DNA from 2 places in the Bradyrhizobium sp. USDA 4011 genome. Region 1 is predicted to be linked to the other one. Evidence: predicted binding sites of a transcription regulator. Region 1 holds the regulator's gene; the other holds the start of a gene.
The links. The regulator LexA, encoded in region 1, represses DNA repair genes until DNA is damaged. The targets are predictions, from matches to a motif close to TGTTCNNNNTGTGTTCNG.

Region 1 (4,420 bases):
GCTGTTCGATATCGGCCGCGTCGTGCTCGACATCGACTTCGAGAAGGTGATGGCGCACTGGGCGCAGCATGCCGGCTGCGCGCCGGCCGACCTCGCCACGCGCTTTGTCGTCGACGACAGCTTCAAGCATCACGAGATCGGCCGGATCGACGATGCGGCGTTCTTCGAAAACCTGCGCCGGACGCTCGGCATCAACCTCACCCATACGCAGTTTCTGGAAGGCTGGAATGCGATCTTCACCGGCGAGATGCCGGGGATTGCCCCCCTGCTCGCCACCGCCGCCAGGCGGATGCCGCTCTACGCCTTTTCCAACACCAATCCGGCCCACGTCGCGCATTTCTCGGTCATCCATGCCGAGCTGCTCAGCCATTTCCGTACCGTCTTCCTGTCCTCGACGATCGGCTTTCGGAAACCCGACGCCGAGGCCTACGATCATGTGGTAAGGGAGATTGGTGTGCCGGCGTCGCGGATCCTGTTCTTCGACGACCTGGCCGCCAACATCGAGGGCGCGCGGGCGCGCGGCCTTCATGCCATCCACGTGACATCGACGGATGACGTGGCGAGGGCTCTGACTGCACTTGGTATTGAACATTTGGATTGAAGGAGCTCCGAGCGTGGCCCTGATGCCGGTTGCCGATGCCCTGTCCGCCGTCCTCGCCGGCGCCGAACCGCTGCCGGAGGAGATGGTCGCGCTCGATGCCGCCTACCACCGCACCCTGGCCCGCGACCTCGCCGCCCGGCGCACCCAGCCGCCGCAGCCGATGTCGGCGATGGACGGCTACGCCGTGCGCGCGGCCGACGCTGGTGTTCTGAAGGCCCGGCTCAGGGTGATCGGCGAAGTCGCCGCCGGCCGGCCGTTCGAGCGCACGGTCGGCGCCGGCGAAGCGGTGCGGATCTTCACCGGCGGCGTGATCCCCGATGGCGCCGACGCCGTCATCATCCAGGAAGACACCGCCGTCGACGGCGATCACATCACGATCAGCGAGGCCGCAACCGCCGGGCGGCACATCCGCCCGGCCGGCGTCGATTTCCGTGAAGGCGACGTGCTGCTCGCGGCCGGCAGCCGCCTCTCCGATCGCGCGCTGTCGCTTGCGGCCGCCATGAACCATCCGGAGTTCGCGGTGCACCGCCGTCCCAAGGTCGCGGTGCTGGCGACCGGCGACGAACTGGTGATGCCGGGCTCGGCGCCCGGCCCTGGCCAGATCGTCTATTCCAACGGCTATGCGCTGCGTGCGCTGGCGCGCGCCGAAGGCGCCGAAACCGTCGATCTCGGGATTGCCGCCGACACTGTGGAGGCCACCACCGCCGGTATCCGCCGGGCCCGCGAGACCGGTGCCGACATCCTGATCACGACCGGCGGCGCCTCGGTCGGCGACCACGACCTGGTCAAGCAGTCGCTTGAGGCCGAGGGCGTCGAGATGGCGTTCTGGCGGATCGCGATGCGGCCCGGCAAGCCGATGATGCATGGCCGGCTCGGCGCGATGCGGGTGATCGGCCTGCCCGGCAATCCGGTGTCCTCCTATGTCTGCGCCTTCCTGTTTCTGGTGCCGTTGATTCGGGCGCTAAGCGGGCGAAAGACCGTCCATCACGTCCGTGCCAGCGCCCTGCTCGGCCGCGACCTCGCCGCCAACGACCAGCGCGAGGACTATCTGCGCGCGCGCCTCGAGGAGCGCGCGGACGGCACGCTGATCGCAACGCCTGTGATGCAGCAGGACTCGTCGCTGCTCGGGAATCTCGCTGCGGCACAGGCACTTCTCGTGCGTCCGCCGTTTGCGCCTGCCGCCGGCAAAGGCAGCGAATGCGAGATCCTGATGCTGCCTGAGTGAGGCTCGCACAGCCCGCGGATTGTGCGTTGCCGGATGCGTTCACCGGAAATTAAGTGGTTGCGGAACACATATCGAACATATAGTGTCCGTTCATGATTTGTTTCGAGTACTGGTGTGTACAAATGGGAGGCCGCGAGGGAGCGCTTGTGATGAGCACCGTGCTCCTGAGGACTGGCCCCGCCTGAAAAGTCTCGGAATCGAACGACGCTACCAACCGGGGGAATACTCGAGATGCTCACGCGCAAACAGTACGAACTTCTGCGTTTCATCAATGAACGTCTGAAAGAGGCCGGCGTACCGCCCTCGTTCGACGAGATGAAGGATGCGCTCGACCTGCGCTCGAAGTCCGGAATCCACCGCCTGATCACTGCGCTGGAAGAGCGCGGCTTCATCCGCCGCCTGCCCAACCGCGCCCGCGCCATCGAGGTCATCAAGCTGCCAGAACTCTCGGCCGGCGGCGGCAACGGCCGCCGCGGCTTTACCCCGAGCGTGATCGAAGGCACCCTCGGCAAGCGCACCAGCACGCCGCCGGTCACCGAGGACGACGGCAACCGTCCGGTCGCGGTCCCCGTGATGGGCCGGATCGCCGCCGGTACGCCCATCGAGGCGCTGCAGACCCGTAGCCACACCATCAGCGTACCGCCCGACATGCTAGGCTCCGGCGAGCACTATGCGCTGGAAGTGCGCGGCGACTCGATGGTTGATGCCGGCATCCTCGACGGCGACATGGCGCTGATCCAGCGCAACGACGTCGCCAACACCGGCGACATCGTGGTGGCGCTGATCGACGAGGAGGAAGCCACCCTGAAGCGCTTCCGCCGCCGCGGCGCATCAATCGCTCTGGAGCCGGCCAACACCGCCTATGAAGTGCGCATCCTGCCGCCGAACCGGGTCCGCATCCAGGGCAAGCTGATCGGCCTCTATCGCAAATACTGAATTTCCAAATACTTGCGGCGGCCGGGAACGAGCGACACATCGGATCGTTCCTTGAATGATAGCGTAACGTGCTGTTTGCCCGATGCGCTCCGATACCTCTCACGCAGCGTCGCGTGTTTGTGATCGGAGGCGTTGGGCGACCAGTCGTACAATCGCCCAGAAACGAGGAGACACTCGTTCGCTATCGTCCACTCTGGTAGAGGCCCTATGCCTCAAGGAGAGGCACTGGTCGCTACCTCGATTAGAGGAGCCATCCGATGTGTGACTACAGTCTGCACGCCGTGGCGTCGCGCCCCGCCATTGTTGGAGAGACGCTAATCACCACGACTTTCCGCGGGACGTCGACCCGCGGCTTTGCTTCGGAGACCGATCCCACTGTCGCGGTCTGCATGCTGCCGGGCACCGAGCTCGCTTTCGCCGAGAACGTTCGCTACGACAGCCGCTGGATCTGGACCAAGACGATGAACTTCCGCGTCGGCGTGTTCAACGAAGTCGAGCCCGACGTTCCCGATCGCCATCATGACGCGGTCGAATTCCCCGACGGCAGCCATGTGCTGGTGACCCAGCTCGTCGAGGGACAACGTGTCAGCGTGCTGCAATTGCCGGCACTGCATCCGCTGGTCGAGCAGAAGCCGAAGGTTGTGGAGCGGCGGCCCTCCGCATTTGCGTCGCTGTTTTTGGGTTGAGCGCATCGTCGCCGCGGAATGAGCTGTTCAGCGGCGGATGACCTAAGCGATTTCGAGCGACCCCGGACGTCGGGTTCCGGGGCGCGGTTGGAGAATTGCGTCGGCGCGCGCCTTGGCGCATCATCGGGCACGGAGGACGTGCGTGGTGGTCGACAAGGTCACATGGCAAAAGGCTGGACGCGTCACGGAGCCGGGCCGCTACATGTTCCGGTTCGGCTGGCTGACGGTGACGGCTGACGACCTGAAGGTCTGGGAGCATTTCCCCGAGGCTTCCTTCACCCTCGTCAAGAAGCCTGACGCCGGCCCCGACTCCGACGAATACCATCTCGGCCTGTTCGAGCTGCCGACCGGCCCCTCACCCGACAACGGCTAATCCTCGCCCTGCAAATCGGTCTCGGCCGGCGTCGCATCGACGGCGGGCCGCGGAGCGCTGGCGGGCGCGCGCAGCGTCGTCTCGCTCTCGCCATCGCCGGGAACCGCTGGCGACCACGGCCGGTCGATCCCTCCGGGCTTGACCGCATCGATGGCGTAGCCGTCCCTGATGCGCCGCAGCACCAGCGCGCCGTGGCGCCGCAGCCGCTCGGCTTCGATCACCGAGGCCGCGCAGTCCCGCGGTGCCGGCCGCGCGGTCACGATCAGTGCCGCACGGTCGCAGTCGTCGGCCAACGCCTCCGGCCGGCTCGCCAGCGCGACGAAGGCGCCGCCCGGCCCTTGGGTCACGCAGCCGCTCGGATCGCACGAGACGCCCTCGCCGAGCGAGGAATCCGTGGCAGTCCGCGCGTCAGCATCCGCCGCCAGCCACTCCTTGACGAGGAAGGCGTCCTTCGCGCTGTGCATCAGATGCAACCGGCCGTCGCCGCCCCGCACCGCGACATTGCGGCCGTCGGCGGAGACCAGCACGTCCGGCTGCGGCACCCGCAACGCCCAGACCGATGCCGCCACCAGCAGCACCGCACCCGACCAGCGCAGCGG
Region 2 (4,420 bases), 930 kb from region 1:
GTCCGGGAGAGCGTTCTATATTGCCGATGTTCCCCGGTACACTTCACGGCGCTCTCAGCCGGACCGCGCGTTGAGTTTGCGATCCGGGGCGGACCGCATCCGGAAAGAGGCCCTGACGCGCTAGCCCCCGTCGGGGCTTCTTGCTGTTTACGACACACTCAAATGTACGAACGCCGCCCGCTTAAAATGCATGCGGACGGCGTCGGCTCTAGCCCCAGGAGGATTTGCAAAATCCTGGCAAGGGTATGTCTGCATGGCGCCTTAAAAAGTTTAATACCTCTGAAGGGTTAGTTGCGAGCAAGCAACGGGTGCGGCGCGCGCAACTTGGAATTGGGATACGGAGCAGCGACGATCTGACTGAGCATACGGAAACGAAGCTGAGATCGAGATCAAAAAAGGCCGCCGCCAACTGAGGCGGCCTTACCGTATGCCAGTGAGCATCACCGTGGCGAGCAGTACCGCGCAAATGATCGCAATACCAAGACAGATGCGCGCTCGAACTACATACGAATCGAGATTGGGATGCTCCATCATGCCAACCTCCGCTTTGTTCCTTTCGTTGAGAGGCAAGCGGTCAGTTAACGCGAGCGTCTAATGTCAGGTTCCTGGTTCCGATAGCGAAACACCGTAGTTTATCGGAATCCTAAAGGTCTGTTGAAAACTCTAAAGTAAGACTTGCCGGGGCTAGATTTTCATCCCGAACAGTTTTTCGAAACTAAACCGGCAAGGGGCCGCGCGTGGAGCGGCCCCTTTCGATTCGCCCAAATGAGGCGGCCAGAAAGGCTCAAACATGCAGCCGAAGATCAAAGAGCGTATCTGCCCAAACTGCAATGGAATGGGCGTCCAGCCGATTGCGCAGGTTGTGCAGCCGGGTCACAGAATCTATCCGGTCAAATGCACGGCCTGCGAAGGTAAGGGCAAGATCAGGGACTAAGGCGGCGCAGACAAAGCTACGCCGCCGGTTTGAAACTCTTGCAGGCGGCGTAGCCTTCCAGCCCGAGAGGGTACGAACAAAATCCCGGATATTGCACTTTCGAGTGCGCCGACCTTTTACTTGCGGAGCCTGCCCTTCTGCATCGCAGCGGAACTTCTGTTGGTATGTCTGCTCCAGAACTAATTCAGGACCGCCTTGATTGCCGCGTCGCTCTTGGTTGCCCAGCGCCTACGAAAATTGACTATCCTGCCTGCGCCGCTTTGCGCATGGAAATGGCATCGACTCCTCACGTCGGCGTTCGCAAACCCGGCGACCACAACCAGTCGCTCAACTGTGAGGCGGTTTCGGCAAGGCGCGCCTTGCGGATAAGGCGGGAGCGCTAACCGGGCGTTCTCATCCCCGACAGATACGGCGTGCCCGCGCAGTGACGAATAGGCAATAGGCCCGTAGCCATAGGGTTCCTGGCTAATTCGGAACTCCGTTCACCCACAGAGAACCTCGGTAACACTTCTCCTCTGTGGATAGAGAACACTTGGCGGACCATAAGTATTGCTATGGGCAGAACATCCACCGCGCGACTCAGTAGTCCTACCGAGAACAACGGCTAAGCCATGGTTGCCGTTAGCTTAATCGGAATTAGGACGCTCCAGAAATCAACTTAGAACACTGGGGCTTAAATACGGACAGCACCGACGCGTCAGAAAGAACATATTGCGAACATAGAACAAACGTGGTACGAGGTCCCTGTCACAACGCATTCCGCCCGACCCCGTGGCCCGTTTTTCCCGCTAGCGAATCCCCGCCATAAGGAGCACATCCCAAATGTCCGCCACTGCACTGCGTATCGTCGAAGGATCCTCCATGGACAAGTCCAAGGCCCTCTCAGCCGCGCTCTCCCAGATCGAGCGCCAGTTCGGCAAGGGCTCGGTGATGAAGCTCGGCAAGAACGATCGTTCGATGGATGTCGAGACGGTGTCCTCGGGATCGCTCGGGCTCGACATCGCGCTCGGCGTCGGCGGTCTGCCGAAGGGACGCGTCGTCGAGATCTACGGGCCGGAATCCTCGGGCAAGACCACGCTGGCGCTGCACACCGTGGCGGAAGGCCAGAAGAAGGGCGGCATCTGCGCCTTTATCGACGCCGAACACGCGCTCGATCCGGTCTATGCGCGCAAGCTCGGCGTCAACATCGACGAGCTCCTGATCTCGCAACCCGACACCGGCGAGCAGGCGCTGGAGATTTGCGACACGCTGGTGCGCTCCGGCGCGGTCGACGTGCTGGTGGTTGATTCGGTCGCGGCACTGGTGCCGAAGGCCGAGCTCGAGGGCGAGATGGGCGACGCGCTGCCAGGCCTGCAGGCGCGCCTGATGAGCCAGGCGCTGCGCAAGCTCACCGCCTCGATCAACAAGTCCCACACCATGGTGATCTTCATCAACCAGATCCGCATGAAGATCGGCGTGATGTACGGTTCGCCGGAGACCACGACCGGCGGCAACGCGCTGAAATTCTATGCCTCGGTCCGCCTCGACATCCGCCGCATCGGCGCGATCAAGGAGCGCGACGAGGTGGTCGGCAACACCACCCGCGTCAAGGTGGTGAAGAACAAGCTGGCGCCGCCCTTCAAGCAGGTCGAGTTCGACATCATGTACGGCGAGGGCGTCTCCAAGATGGGCGAGATCCTCGACCTCGGCGTCAAGGCCGGCATCGTCGAGAAGTCCGGCGCCTGGTTCTCGTATGACAGCCAGCGGCTCGGCCAGGGCCGCGAGAACTCGAAGGCGTTCCTGAAGGCGAACCCCGACATCACCGCCAAGATCGAGGCCGCGATCCGGCAGAACTCTGGCCTGATTTCCGAGCAGATTCTCGCCGGCACGCCCGAGCGCGACGCCGAGGGCGAGGAGCCCGTGGAGGAGTAAGCCTCAAGACTCAATCATTTCGCTGCAAGCGGGCGCTGAGGACGTTGAGTTGCCGACGTCTTCGGCGCCCGTTTGGTTTTGTAGCCGATGTTCAGTGAGTTCAAGCGATGAAGCGCCTGATCTTGGGTAATCCATCCGGGCTCGACCTGAAACGCGCAGGTCTGGGCGACGCGGTGCTTCCACTTTCATTTCGCTTCGCCTGGGGTGTGCTGCCTTCGCCACAAGAGCTGGCGGCCTATTTCAGCGTGCGAGCGGGCCAGAAGCCGGGGAATCATTGGTCGGATTGGATTTCCCCGTCCGCGAAGCGCGCGGCTTGGAAGGACCTCGCGTTCAACGATTATTGCCAGTCGTTCGACATCATCGAATTGTGGTTTGACCCTGACCCAAACGATCAGCTGCAGTTGATCTGGGTGCTCGACCAGTTTCATGCTCAGCCGGACATGTTAGCGAAGTTGAAATTGCGCCTCGTCGGCTTCAGCATGCTAACGATGGACCCGGCATGGCGCGGTTGGAACGAGGTCCCGCTGGCTAACATCCGACCTGTGGATATCGAGACCGCAAGCATGTGCTGGCAGGCGTATCGGGCGACAACTCCGCAGACGTGTTTCGATGTGGTGCACCGCGACCTCAGTGCGTTTCCCTTGCTGAGGCCGGCTCTGCTGGATCTGCTTCGTGAGCTGCCATGGAGCGGATCGGGACTTGGCGCGACCGAGATGCGGTTGCTCGAGCTGATCGCGGCGGGATTCATGGGAACCAACGCGCTATTCTACCTCCGCGGCTTTCGCCAGCGCGGCGTCTTCAACGACATGGAAATCGGCAGGCTGCTCGAGGGGCTTGTGCATGGACCGCAGCCGGCGATCGCCGGGCTCGACGATGGCTTGCGCTCTGTCGACCCGGACAATGCGAAAGGTCGCCTGCAGGCCTTCCAGCGAAGCCGCTTGTCGGTGACCGAGTTTGGCAAGGCGGTGCTCGCCCACAAGGCGGACTTCACCGATCACAATCCGATCAATCGCTGGTGGGGCGGCACCCACCTCACCAACGACAGCCTTTGGCGCTGGAATCCGGCGGTGACTGGCCATAGCACGCAGCGGGAGCCGCGCGCATCCTGACAAGTCTGATCCTTGCGACAAGCGATCTCGCGAGCTTTCGCCTGAGGCAGGCGCGAAGGGCGGATATCGTCGTCGGGTTGAGGCCACGCTTCGTTTGAGGGAAAATGCCCTCGCGGAGTTGACCAACGAGTGGCTGTGGCGCTGGGACGCCGAGAGCCGCACTTTGGTCGCTCCATAGGTCCACGCATTGGATCGAAGCCCGGCATCGAGCGAACTGGATGCCCTGTTCTCGCCGCGCGCGGCTTCGCACCGCGCCGGGGCTCATTGGCTGGACAATCTCACCGGAAGATTGCTTGAGGACGCGCATCGTCAGGGTGTCGGATTGATCGAATTTTGCGAGCTCTTCGATGCCGTCGATCTTTGGGTCGATCCCGATCCGAACTCACAACTGCAATTGATCTGGCTGCTGGATTGCCTGCGCCCGCATGCGAGCGTCACGTCCAGGCTTGCGATGCTGCAGACCGAT

Region 2: a site for LexA is predicted at 1,637-1,654, ahead of recA (recombinase RecA). Genes of this name have one in related genera too.

What each region holds. Positions count from the first base shown of each region.
Region 1 is NZ_JBSSGG010000001.1:8,296,039-8,300,458, reverse strand. Features, by position in the region: gene ACVW1C_RS39450 (HAD family hydrolase) at 1-601, shown strand, start outside; gene ACVW1C_RS39445 (molybdopterin molybdotransferase MoeA) at 615-1,826, shown strand; gene lexA (transcriptional repressor LexA) at 2,058-2,762, shown strand; gene ACVW1C_RS39435 (hypothetical protein) at 3,020-3,448, shown strand; gene ACVW1C_RS39430 (hypothetical protein) at 3,594-3,821, shown strand; gene ACVW1C_RS39425 (ComEC/Rec2 family competence protein) at 3,818-4,420, opposite strand, start outside.
Region 2 is NZ_JBSSGG010000001.1:7,370,383-7,374,802, forward strand. Features, by position in the region: gene ACVW1C_RS34750 (hypothetical protein) at 791-934, shown strand; gene recA (recombinase RecA) at 1,757-2,845, shown strand; gene ACVW1C_RS34760 (hypothetical protein) at 2,953-3,954, shown strand; gene ACVW1C_RS34765 (hypothetical protein) at 4,142-4,420, shown strand, end outside.